Hahella chejuensis KCTC 2396: one gene and its partner. The protein of the gene in region 1 interacts with the protein of each later gene in a pairwise test. Links are inferred from orthologs where the notes say so. Each region holds a gene or a part of one and is shown in the gene's direction. Other genes may lie near its edges.

What was found.
Region 2: the proteins of rpe (region 1) and eno interact in binary tests that used the Escherichia coli proteins (3 or more experiments, as listed by UniProt). The link is inferred for Hahella chejuensis KCTC 2396 from one-to-one orthologs.

The regions. Positions count from the first base shown.
Region 1 is NC_007645.1:6,246,408-6,253,088, forward strand. The notes cover bases 2,617-5,409. They hold rpe (ribulose-phosphate 3-epimerase), read left to right. Parts: upstream 2,617-3,570; coding sequence 3,571-4,248; downstream 4,249-5,409. Other genes in these bases: HCH_RS27480 (DUF3530 family protein), read right to left, coding at 2,617-3,414; HCH_RS27490 (phosphoglycolate phosphatase), read left to right, coding at 4,278-4,973; HCH_RS34910 (calcium-binding protein), read right to left, coding at 5,097-5,409. Outside these bases: HCH_RS27465 (aminoglycoside phosphotransferase family protein), read left to right, coding at 1-777; N-acetylmuramate alpha-1-phosphate uridylyltransferase MurU, read left to right, coding at 765-1,454; co-chaperone DjlA, read left to right, coding at 1,539-2,327; more of HCH_RS27480, read right to left, coding at 2,314-2,616; more of HCH_RS34910, read right to left, coding at 5,410-6,681. UniProt on the Escherichia coli protein: Catalyzes the reversible epimerization of D-ribulose 5-phosphate to D-xylulose 5-phosphate.
Region 2 is NC_007645.1:1,897,529-1,904,327, forward strand. Bases 1-2,911 are described here. They hold eno (phosphopyruvate hydratase), read left to right. Parts: upstream 1-763; coding sequence 764-2,059; downstream 2,060-2,911. Other genes in these bases: kdsA (3-deoxy-8-phosphooctulonate synthase), read left to right, coding at 1-631. UniProt on the Escherichia coli protein: Catalyzes the reversible conversion of 2-phosphoglycerate (2-PG) into phosphoenolpyruvate (PEP). It is essential for the degradation of carbohydrates via glycolysis.

The DNA.
Region 1 (6,681 bases):
CTATTATTAGAGGATTTTGGCGATCGCCTGTTCGGGAACGCCATCGCCAACGCGCCGGAGTTACAGGTGGACACACTGTATCGGCAGGCGATTGACGCGTTGCTTCCCATTCAGAAAGCCGCGGACATACAGGGCTACGCGCTGCCTTCTTATGATGAAACCATGCTGCGCTTTGAGATGAGCATCTTCCGCGAGTGGCTGCTGGAGAAAAAGCTGGGCTTCAACCTTGACGCTACCGAAACGGAATACCTGGACCACTGCATGAACCGCCTGGTGGAAAGCGCCCTGGAGCAGCCGCGGGTGGTCACTCACCGCGACTACCACTCCCGCAACCTGCTCATTCCTGACCAAGGCGATCTGGGCGTCATCGATTTTCAGGGCGCGGTCAAAGGGCCACTGGCCTATGACTTGGCATCACTGCTGAGAGACTGCTACGTAAAATGGCCCTGTGAAAAAGTGGAAGCCTGGAGCCGTTACTATTATGAACAGGTAGATCCCGTCCTCTTAAACGGAGCGGACTTCGCCACATTCACCCGTTGGTTCGACTGGATCGGCGTACAGCGTCACCTGAAAGCCGCCGGTTTATTCGCGCGCCTGTCGCTTCGGGACGGAAAACACGGCTATCTGGCCGATATCCCGCGCACGCTCAACTACATTATTGAAGTAGCGAGCAAATACGATGAGTTCACCGAAATAAACGAATGGATACAGGAACGTCTGGTTCCCGCTGTCAGACTACTGGAAAGCAACCCGGAGGTTGTCCTATGCGCGCAATGATTCTAGCCGCAGGTCTCGGAACGCGCATGCGGCCATTGACCGAAAATCTACCTAAGCCGCTTTTACAGGCGGGAGATAAGTCCCTGATCGAACATATTATCGATGCGCTGAAGCGCGCCGGCGTCACCGAGCTGGTTATCAATCACGCTTGGCACGGAGATAAACTTGAGCAGTTTCTGGGTGACGGATCGGGATTTGGGGTAAGCATTCACTACTCCCCGGAAGGCTCGCCATTGGAGACCGCCGGCGGTATAAAGAAAGCCTTGCCGCTATTGGACGATGGCGCGGACAGTCCATTCGTGGTGGTGAATGGCGACATTTGGAGCAACTACAATTTCTCCGGCTTGGTTAATCGCCCACTTTCAAGCGAAGACCTTGCCCATCTGGTGCTGGTGGATAACCCCTCCCACAACCAAACCGGCGACTTCCAGCTGGGCGATGGCGAGCGAGTTCTTCCCCGCGGACCAAGCAAACTGACCTTTTCAGGCATAGGCGTATACCGCCCCAGCCTGTTCACCGGCGTACCCAATGGCGTTTATCCATTGGCTCCCGTTCTGCGGGCGGCGATCACCAAAGGCAAAGTCAGCGGCGAGCGTTTCAATGGACTATGGTTTGATATCGGCACGCCGGATCGTTTGCAGTGGCTGGATGAACAGTTGACGAAAGCCGCCTTTTGATCGCATTCTGCACAAGCACTTTTTAAGAGTTCATTCAGGCGCAGCTGTAAACGCCATGGCCGCAATCACGCACAGGAGCGCACGATGTGGTGGGGTAAGTTTTTCGGCAGTGTAATGGGATTCATGTCCGGCGGTCCTTTCGGCGCCGCCTTCGGCATCTGGCTGGGCGACAAATTTGACCAGACCATGCAACCTTTCACCCCGGGATGGCGCTTCAGTTTCAATCATCACGACAGCGCCCGCACCCTGAACAGCCTGTTCCGCATACTGGGGGGAATCAGCCGCTCGATGGAAGCGCATAAAGACGACGCGCAAACTGTTCTGGCAGCCCGCGCCATGAGTCTCGCCCACTTTCTTGACCTGGACGCAACGCGTCAAAAACGCAGCCGCGAAGCTTTTTTCAGAGGCGCCGCCAGAGATTTCGATTTGGCGACGGAAGCTCGCGCGTTTCGCCAGGCGAATCGCTTCCATCCCTATAACATCGCCTTGCTGCTGAACCTGTCCATTCAAGTGGCGATCTCGGAGGGCGATCCGGGCCCGGCCACACGCAACGCTCTGGAAACGCTGCGACAGGGTCTGGGAATCAGCCACAGTGAGTTCGAGTTCATCTTTCAGGAAATCCTCAAGGCGCGTCATCAGCAAGGCCATTCACAAAAGCATAGCCTCAGCGATGCTTATCGCATTCTTGGAATCAGCGAAAACGCCAACGCACAGCAGATCAAACAAGCCTATCGCCGCCTGATGAATCAGTTCCATCCCGATAAACTCACGGCGCGCGGGGCGCCGATTAATGAAGTGGAACGCGCCAAAGTAACGGCGCAACAGATTCAGCAGGCCTACGCCCAAATCAAAAGCGCGCTCAAAGCCGTTTAGTCTGCTTCTTCATGCCTGGCGCATGAAAAGTCAGCCAACTTTCCACCTTTCGCGTCACCTGTCCATTCTCAGACGAGGGAATCAGGCTCAGCCCACTCATTCCCTCGACTCGATAGCCTTCCATGCCGTTGCGGCGTGCGAAATCCCGTCGCTGCATGGCGTTCCGGCTTTGCAGGTCCAGAGCGGAGTCATACAGATCAAGCACTTGCAACGAGAAAAAGCCCTGCGCTTTTTCTTTAATTTCGTCCAGCAGCCCCTCACTGACCTCCGCATTGATCCATACCATGGATAGTCCTGAAGCCATGCTTTGCGGATTCGCCAGAACATAGCGCAGCATAGCGTCAACACCGCTGCCAACGCCGAGCAGCACCTTGTTTTCCTGCCCGAACGCACTCAGCTGCTGCATGCCCAACTCGATCCTTTCAGTATTTCCAACAGTCGCTTCCACAGGCTTCTCTGCAGTCTCTTCGACCGTATCCCCTTCCCCGCTGACATCAATATCCACACCTTCAACCGCCTGCTGCTGTTCGAGCTGTTCGGTCGCTTCATTGGTCTCCGCCAGTTGCTCCGGCGTTAACGTTTCCAACTGGCGTGTACTGCTTTTCTCCGGGGCGTTATCTGCCGCAGGCTTCTTCGGCGCATAGGGAAACTCTTTATCGCTCGCTGACAGCAAAACGCGCTTTGGCGTTTTAGCCTCTGCCGGAGGAGTAAGCGCAATAGACAGCGTGTGCCAGCCTTCATCCGGCAACTCATTTCGCAGCGAGTGGATAAACTGCGGCCAGTCAGGATGCTGTCCGCGATCATGCAGCAACATAACCGCACCTTGTTGCTCCGCCACATTCGCAGGTCGGTATAAGGCCAGCATGGCGCTGGCGTCGCCCTGTTTGCCGTTGAGCCATAACACTTGACTGCCCGGAAGACTCTTCGCCAGGGAAAGCAGCATATTTACCTGTGGATTCGGCGCCGAGTCTCTCTGGTTCGTTACAGGCGCAGATTTCTTTTCCGCACCAGCCTTTTCCTCCGCATACGCGGGAACATGGCCAAAGACCAAACACCCCAAAATAATTCCGGCGAGCATTTTCGTCATAAAACAGCGCCCATACGCTTGCTGCACATTTCGACCAGCGCTTTGCGCCGACCTGTGTTTTGAAAGCATAGCACGATACAATACCCCGCATTTCAAGCGACCGCGACCGGACGCCAATGCGGCGACGGCGCCTCAATCTTACCGGAGACTTTTCCCATGGCTGATCCATTGATCGCTCCTTCGATTTTGTCCGCAGACTTCGCCAGATTAGGCGAGGAAGTTGTCAACGTGCTGGAAGCGGGAGCGGACATCGTGCATTTCGATGTCATGGACAATCACTATGTGCCGAATCTCACCATTGGCCCAATGGTGTGTTCAGCCTTGAGGAAACATGGCGTGACAGCCCCTATCGACGTGCATCTGATGGTCAAGCCGGTTGACGCGATGATCGCTTCCTTCATTGAAGCCGGCGCGACCTATATTACCTTTCATCCGGAAGCCTCCGAACACATTGACCGCTCCCTGCAACTGATTCGTGATGGCGGCTGTAAAGCCGGCCTGGTGTTCAACCCCGCCTCGCCCTTGCATTATATGGATTATGTAATGGATAAGTTGGATATGGTGCTATTAATGTCCGTCAACCCCGGCTTCGGCGGACAGGCTTTCATCCCCGCGACCCTGAACAAATTGCGTGAGGCGCGCGCAAAAATCGACGCCAGCGGCTTACCAATTCGCCTGGAAATCGATGGCGGCGTGAAAGTGGACAACATCCGCGAAATCGCGGCCGCTGGGGCAGATACCTTTGTCGCTGGCTCCGCCATCTTCAATACCGACGACTACGCCGCGACCATCGCCAAAATGCGCGACCAGATTGCTTTGGCGCAGTCCGTTTAAACCAGTAGCGACAAGGAAATAACGGAAGCATGCCAGACCTTTTGATCCCCAGTTATGAAAACGGCCTGCCACAATTGGCGTTATTCGATCTGGACGGCACGCTGATTGACTCAGCGCCTGATTTGGCGGATGCGGTAGATTTCATGTTGCTGGAATCCGGTTTCAGCGCAGCGGGAGAAGCGTTAGTGCGGGAATGGGTGGGCAATGGTGCGCCGATGCTGATCAAACGGGCATTGGCGCACGCATTGGAGCTGGAAGAGCCACAACAGGTTGCAGAGGCGCAATTCCAGAGTGCGGCGTCGATCTTCTATGATCGCTATGACGAATACTGCTGCGTGCGCACCCGCATTTATCCTGGCGCGGAAGAGTTGTTGCAACATTGGCGCGATCAAGGCGTTGCGATGGGGATTGTCACCAACAAGCCCGCCCGCTTCACTCAACCGATACTGCAGGCCCTCAAACTGGAGCAGTACTTCGCCATCAGTTTGTCCGGCGACTCCCTGCCCGTCAAAAAGCCAGACCCAACCCCACTCTTGCATGCATGCGAAGCCTTACAGGCGCAGCCAGGCTCTACGTTGATGATTGGCGACTCCATCAATGATGTACTGGCCGCCCGTCACGCGAATATGAAAATCGCCTGCGTCACTTACGGCTACAACCACGGCGAAGACATCCGCGACGCCAATCCGGATTGGGTCATGGACTCGCTCATTGAGTTGAAGTAACTCAAACCAAGATTCATCAGAAAAACAAAGGCCGTCCCTGCAGCAATAGCAGAAGACGGCCTTTTTTATTTGCAGTTAGCAGAGAGAAACAGGCGCTAAGACGCCTGCTTCAAACGAGATAGATCAGGAAGGTTGCCAAGCCGCAGCTATCGCCGCGTTCACCTGACTGCGCTCTTCGTCAGTCAACGTAATCTCTCCACCTGATGGCGCGCCGAAAGCGGCCATGGCGTTGACTAGCGCCTCCACTTTGGAGTGGTCAAGCATGGCGTCCTGGGTGTGGATTTCTTCGATTTGGTAATAGCTATTTGCGTACCAATTATTGATACGAACGCTATCACCGGAAGAGCCGAGTAGTTGAATATCAAGGGCATTACCATTGCGAGTGAGCCAAAGGTTTTCAGCTTCGATTCCCTCTCCAAGGTTAAGACGGTTTGTCAAACTGTGATCGTCATCGTAGTTATGGATCTGATCCTGGCCGTCGCCCAGGTTGAACTCAAAGACGTCCGCGCCACGCTCTCCATTCAGCACGTCATTGCCTGCGCCGCCGTGCAGAATGTCCGCGCCCATGCCGCCCACCAGCACGTCATCGCCCGCGCCGCCCAGCAACACGTCGTCGCCCTCTTTTCCTTCCAAACGGTCGTTTCCTTCCCCGCCTTCCAGACGGTCGTCACCCAAGCCGCCATTCAGCGTGTCGTCGCCCGCGCCGCCCAGCAGCTCGTCATCTCCGCCTTCGCCTATCAGGATGTCGTTCCCGCCCAACCCTTCCATGCGATTACGCTCGTTCGTCCCATACGCCACGTCATTCCCTTCCGTCAGACCCGCGATCTTCACTTCGCTCTGCTCTTTCAACAGGTCCTGCAGCAGCATCGCCGTTCCTTCGATCTCGATCTCTTCAACCTGATACTCAACTCGACGGGAGTAGTGGTTCTTCATCGTCACCTGCTCGCCGCCGGTTCCTATCGTGATCACCAGGTCCTCGCCATGACGCGTAAAGCTCAGGTCCTCTTTCTTGATCCCCGCGCCTAACTTCAGGCGGTTCACCAGACTGTGATCGTCGTCATAGTTGTGGATCAGGTCCTGACCGTCGCCCAGGTTGAACTCAAAGACGTCCGCGCCCCGCTCTCCGTTCAGCACGTCATTGCCTGCGCCGCCGTGCAACACGTCCGCGCCCATGCCGCCCACCAGCACGTCATCGCCCGCGCCGCCCAGCAATACGTCGTCGCCCTCTTTTCCTTCCAAACGGTCGTTTCCTTCCCCGCCTTCCAGACGGTCGTCACCCAAGCCGCCATTCAGCGTGTCGTCGCCCGCGCCGCCCAGCAGCTCGTCATCTCCGCCTTCGCCTATCAGGATGTCGTTCCCGCCCAACCCTTCCATGCGATTACGCTCGTTCGTCCCATACGCCACGTCATTCCCTTCCGTCAGACCCGCAATCTTCACTTCGCTCTGCTCTTTCAACAGATCCTGCAGCAGCATCGCCGTTCCTGCGATCTCGATCTCTTCAACCTGATACTCAACTCGACGGGAGTAGTGGCTCTTCATCGTCACCTGCTCGCCGCCGGTTCCGATCGTTATCACCAGATCCTCGCCATGGCGCGCAAAGCTCAGGTCCTCTTTCTTGATCCCCGCGCCTAACTTCAGGCGATTCACCAAACTATGGTCATCGTCATAGTTGTGAATCAGGTCCTGGCCATCGCCCAAGTTGAACTCA
Region 2 (6,799 bases), 4.4 Mb from region 1 along the record:
AGGCTTGGATGAAGGTCTCAGAATCTTCGAAGAAATCAAGCGCACATTTAACGTGCCTGTCATCACTGATATTCATGAGCCGCATCAGGCGCAACCGGTAGCGGAAGTGGCCGATATTATTCAACTGCCAGCCTTTTTGTCGCGACAAACTGATCTTGTCGCCGCGATGGCGCGGACAGGGTGTCCGGTCAATATCAAGAAGGCTCAGTTTCTGGCTCCTCAAGAAATGAAGCACATTCTGAGCAAATGTGAAGAGGCTGGGAATGATCAACTGATCCTCTGTGAACGGGGCTCCTCTTTCGGTTACAACAATCTGGTGGTCGATATGCTTGGCTTTGGCATTATGAAGCAGTTCGGCTATCCAGTATTTTTTGATGTGACGCATTCGCTGCAGATGCCGGGTGGACTGTCGAGTTCCGCTGGCGGTCGCAGAGAACAGGTCGTGCAATTAGCCCGTTCAGGGATGGCTGTTGGATTGGCGGGGCTGTTCCTGGAGGCGCATCCTGATCCTGATGTTGCGAAGTGTGACGGCCCTTGTGCGTTACGCTTGTCCCAACTCGAACCGTTTTTGGCGCAAATGAAAGCGCTGGACGATATGGTCAAACAATTTCCCAATATTGATACTGCGTGAGGAAGGGTGGGTTGTCGTGACGCTTAAATAAGCGGTCGAATTAATTGCTTATGGAGCGGTCCCGGTAGCTGCAATAACCACAATAATTATTGATTCCGAAACATTACCAACTGTTACAGGAGAAATTGAGATATGGCGGAAATAGTAGATGTGCGCGCCCGAGAGGTGCTTGACTCTCGCGGTAATCCCACCGTTGAAGCGGATGTGGTGCTGAAGTCTGGCGTTGTTGGCTCCGCATGCGCGCCGTCAGGGGCTTCCACAGGTTCTCGCGAAGCTTTGGAATTGCGTGATAAAGATCCTGCGCGTTACATGGGTAAAGGCGTATTGAAGGCCGTCGATGCAGTTAATACTTCGATTCGCTCCGCTTTGATTGGCAGGGATGCGAGAGAACAGCGTGAGCTGGATCGCATCATGATTGATCTGGATGGCACTGAAAATAAAGCCAATTTGGGCGCCAATGCGATTTTGGCGGTGTCTTTGGCGGCTGCGAAGGCGGCGGCGCAAGAAAAAGGCGTGCCTCTCTACGCACATATTGCAGACATCAATGGTACGTCTGGCCAGTACTCTATGCCTGTGCCAATGATGAACATTCTCAATGGTGGAGAGCATGCAGACAATAATGTCGATATTCAGGAGTTCATGGTCCAGCCAGTGGGTGTGGCCAGCTTCCGTGAAGCGCTGCGTGTTGGCGCCGAAATTTTTCACAATCTGAAGAAAGTTTTGCACGACAAGGGGCTGAATACGGCTGTCGGAGACGAGGGTGGCTTCGCCCCTAATTTGCCATCTAATGAAGCGGCGCTGGCGGCGATTGAAGAGGCTGTCACCAAAGCAGGCTACAAGCTTGGTTCTGATGTGACCCTGGCGCTGGACTGTGCGTCTTCTGAGTTTTACAAAGATGGTCAGTACAATCTTTCTGGTGAGGGTAAAGTTTTCTCATCCGAAGAGTTTGCTGATTATTTGGGAGATTTGTCTCAACGTTATCCAATCGTCTCCATTGAAGACGGGATGGATGAGAGTGACTGGGACGGTTGGGCGGCTTTGACCAGAAAGCTGGGAGATAAGGTGCAGTTAGTAGGAGACGATTTGTTTGTTACTAACACCAAGATCCTCAAGCAAGGTATTGATAAAGGTATCGCCAACTCCATTTTGATTAAGTTCAACCAGATCGGCAGTCTGTCTGAAACGCTGGATGCTATCAAAATGGCGAAAGATGCCGGTTTTACGGCGGTAATCTCTCACCGTTCTGGCGAAACTGAAGATACAACCATTGCAGACTTGGCTGTTGCTACTAGTGCAGGACAAATCAAAACTGGCTCATTGTGTCGCTCAGACCGTGTGGCGAAGTACAACCGTTTGCTGCGAATCGAAGAAGAGCTGGCTGGCAGTGCGCCTTATCGTGGCCTTAAAGAGATTAAAGGGCAGGAGTAACCACTGTTCAAAAAAGGAGGGCGCGAGCCCTCCTTTTTGCTGTCAGGGATCTGCTAACGGGGGAGTGTGAAAACTTTTTAAATAAAAGTTAAAAAATGGAGTTGACGTGAAAGAGTAGGTGCGTATAATGCGCCCCACTTCGACGGGGAAGCCGGTCGGAAGGGAGGGAGAAGCGGATTCGAGAGAATCGGCGGCGCTAAAAAGGAGTTGACACTGAAGATTGAAAGTGTAGAATGCGCGCCTCGGTCGGAGAGAGTCTCCGAAAGAGAAAGTTCTTTAAAAAGTTAATCAAGCAATTTGTTGTGGGCGCTAACTGAGGCGGATCTGGAAAAGATTAAGTCTTAAGTTAGTGACTCGTACAATTCATGAGTGAGCAATCACTCAAGAGTACAGTAGTTTTAACTTGAGCAAGATTAAGAATCTTACTGATTCACACTCTTTAAACTGAAGAGTTTGATCATGGCTCAGATTGAACGCTGGCGGCAGGCTTAACACATGCAAGTCGAGCGGTAACAGTCCTTCGGGAGCTGACGAGCGGCGGACGGGTGAGTAAAGCATAGGAATCTGCCTGTTAGAGGGGGATAGCCCGGGGAAACTCGGATTAATACCGCATACGCCCTACGGGGGAAAGCAGGGGATCTTCGGACCTTGCGCTAACAGATGAGCCTATGTCGGATTAGCTAGTTGGTAGGGTAAGAGCCTACCAAGGCGACGATCCGTAACTGGTCTGAGAGGATGATCAGTCACACTGGAACTGAGACACGGTCCAGACTCCTACGGGAGGCAGCAGTGGGGAATATTGGACAATGGGGGCAACCCTGATCCAGCCATGCCGCGTGTGTGAAGAAGGCCTTCGGGTTGTAAAGCACTTTCAGTGGGGAGGAAAGGGCAGTTGCTAATATCAGCTGCAGTTGACGTTACCCACAGAAGAAGCACCGGCAAACTCCGTGCCAGCAGCCGCGGTAATACGGAGGGTGCGAGCGTTAATCGGAATTACTGGGCGTAAAGCGCGCGTAGGCGGTTGCTTAAGCTAGGTGTGAAATCCCCGGGCTCAACCTGGGAACTGCACTTAGAACTGGGCGACTAGAGTTTTGGAGAGGAGGGTAGAATTCCAGGTGTAGCGGTGAAATGCGTAGAGATCTGGAGGAATACCAGTGGCGAAGGCGGCCCTCTGGCCAAAAACTGACGCTGAGGTGCGAAAGCGTGGGGAGCAAACAGGATTAGATACCCTGGTAGTCCACGCCGTAAACGATGAGAACTAGCCGTTGGGGTCCTTAGAGACTTTAGTGGCGCAGCTAACGCGATAAGTTCTCCGCCTGGGGAGTACGGCCGCAAGGTTAAAACTCAAATGAATTGACGGGGGCCCGCACAAGCGGTGGAGCATGTGGTTTAATTCGAAGCAACGCGAAGAACCTTACCTGGCCTTGACATCCAGAGAACTTTCCAGAGATGGATTGGTGCCTTCGGGAACTCTGAGACAGGTGCTGCATGGCTGTCGTCAGCTCGTGTTGTGAAATGTTGGGTTAAGTCCCGTAACGAGCGCAACCCTTGTCCCTATTTGCCAGCACTTCGGGTGGGAACTTTAGGGAGACTGCCGGTGACAAACCGGAGGAAGGTGGGGACGACGTCAAGTCATCATGGCCCTTACGGCCAGGGCTACACACGTGCTACAATGGGGCGTACAGAGGGTTGCGAAGCCGCGAGGTGGAGCTAATCTCTTAAAGCGTCTCGTAGTCCGGATTGGAGTCTGCAACTCGACTCCATGAAGTCGGAATCGCTAGTAATCGCGAATCAGAATGTCGCGGTGAATACGTTCCCGGGCCTTGTACACACCGCCCGTCACACCATGGGAGTGGGTTGCACCAGAAGTAGCTAGTCTAACCTTCGGGGGGACGGTTACCACGGTGTGATTCATGACTGGGGTGAAGTCGTAACAAGGTAGCCGTAGGGGAACCTGCGGCTGGATCACCTCCTTAAACGATATCCAACTGTCTCAGTTTGGCGTCCACAACAAATTGCTTGATTGGCGAGTAGAGAGCTTACTTAAGGGTCATCAGACCCGTGACGCAATCGCGAGATTGCAAGTTCTGGGTCTGTAGCTCAGGTGGTTAGAGCGCACCCCTGATAAGGGTGAGGTCGGTGGTTCAAGTCCACCCAGACCCACCAGAATTTCCTTTTTCTTGGTGAATAACTGAGTGTGATTAGGAAGATTATGGGGCTGTAGCTCAGCTGGGAGAGCGCCTGCCTTGCACGCAGGAGGTCAGCGGTTCGATCCCGCTCAGCTCCACCATTCATAGAATGGTAGTAGTACGGTTGACGATTAAGTAAGTGAAGTCTGACGTATCAGATGATAGAAACGAATACAGCATGAAAGTTTCAGAAAGATGACTGTATTGGTTTCTGGCATTTGGTCAGAGAAGCTCTTTAACAATTTGGATAAGCAAAGTAAAAACCAACGTGGTGACAGATGAAGTTTATTTGTCACTCAACGGATAGGTTTTACTGAGTAGTTATACTCAAGCGCAATATCGGCGAATTATTGTTACGGTGAAACCAGCGCTGTGTGGCTTGAAGTGATGGCAGTAATGAAATTACTTCGGGTTATATGGTCAAGTGAATAAGCGCATACGGTGGATGCCTTGGCAACTGGAGGCGATGAAAGACGTGAAAGCCTGCGATAAGCGTCGGCGAGGTGGCAAATAACCTTTGACCCGGCGATCTCTGAATGGGGAAACCCACCTGATTTATCAGGTATCCTGCACTGAATCCATAGGTGTAGGAGGCGAACCGGGGGAACTGAAACATCTAAGTACCCCGAGGAAAAGAAATCAACCGAGATTCCCTCAGTAGCGGCGAGCGAACGGGGATCAGCCCTTAAGCTTTGTGACAGATAGGAGAACGCTCTGGAAAGTGCGGCCATAGTGGGTGACAGCCCCGTATCTGAAATCTTATCAAAGTGAAATCGAGTAGGTCGGGACACGTGTTATCTTGACTGAATATGGGGGGACCATCCTCCAAGGCTAAATACTCCCAGTTGACCGATAGTGAACCAGTACCGTGAGGGAAAGGCGAAAAGAACCCCTGTGAGGGGAGTGAAATAGAACCTGAAACCGTATGCGTACAAGCAGTGGGAGCAGATTTATTCTGTGACTGCGTACCTTTTGTATAATGGGTCAGCGACTTACGTTTAGTGGCGAGCTTAACCGAATAGGGGAGGCGTAGGGAAACCGAGTCTGAATAGGGCGAATTAGTCGCTAGGCGTAGACCCGAAACCGAGTGATCTAGCCATGGGCAGGTTGAAGGTTGAGTAACATCAACTGGAGGACCGAACCGAAATCTGTTGAAAAAGATTCGGATGACTTGTGGCTGGGGGTGAAAGGCCAATCAAACTCGGAGATAGCTGGTTCTCCCCGAAAGCTATTTAGGTAGCGCCTCGGACGAACGCCTACGGGGGTAGAGCACTGTTTGGGCTAGGGGGTCATCTCGACTTACCAACCCCATGCAAACTCCGAATACCGTAGAGTGATATCCGGGAGACACACGGCGGGTGCTAACGTCCGTCGTGAAGAGGGAAACAACCCAGACCGCCAGCTAAGGCCCCCAAGTCCATGTTAAGTGGGAAACGATGTGGGAAGGCAGAGACAGCTAGGAGGTTGGCTTAGAAGCAGCCACCCTTTAAAGAAAGCGTAATAGCTCACTAGTCGAGTCGGCCTGCGCGGAAGATGTAACGGGGCTCAAACATGGCGCCGAAGCTGCGGATTCATCCAATGGATGAGTGGTAGGGGAGCGTTCTGTAAGCTGATGAAGGTGTGTCGAGAGGCATGCTGGAGGTATCAGAAGTGCGAATGCTGACATGAGTAACGATAATGCGGGTGAAAAACCCGCACGCCGGAAGACCAAGGGTTCCTGCGCAACGCTAATCGGCGCAGGGTGAGTCGGCCCCTAAGGCGAGACCGAAAGGTGTAGTCGATGGGAAATCGGTTAAAATTCCGATACTTTGTATTGCTGCGATGGGGGGACGGAGAAGGCTAGGTCAGCCTGGGATTGGTAGTCCAGGTTTAAGCCTGTAGGCAGTGTGTTTAGGCAAATCCGGACACACAATGCTGAGGGGTAATGACGAGCTCTCTTTAAGAGAGTGAAGTGATTGATGCCCAGCTTCCAGGAAAAGCCTCTAAGCTTCAGGCAATACAAAACCGTACCCCAAACCGACACAGGTGGTCAGGTAGAGAATACCAAGGCGCTTGAGAGAACTCGGGTGAAGGAACTAGGCAAAATGGTGCCGTAACTTCGGGAGAAGGCACGCCGTCATGTACGTGAAAGCCTTGCGGCTGGAGCGGAAGGCGGTCGAAGATACCAGGCCCCTGCGACTGTTTATTAAAAACACAGCACTCTGCAAACACGAAAGTGGACGTATAGGGTGTGACGCCTGCCCGGTGCCGGAAGGTTAATTGATGGGGTTAGCGTAAGCGAAGCTCTTGATCGAAGCCCCGGTAAACGGCGGCCGTAACTATAACGGTCCTAAGGTAGCGAAATTCCTTGTCGGGTAAGTTCCGACCTGCACGAATGGCGTAACGATGGGGGCGCTGTCTCCACCCGAGACTCAGTGAAATTGAAATCGCTGTGAAGATGCAGTGTATCCGCGGCTAGACGGAAAGACCCCGTGAACCTTTACTATAGCTTCACAGTGGACTTTGAACCTGCTTGTGTAGGATAGGTGGGAGGCTTTGAAGCGAGGACGCC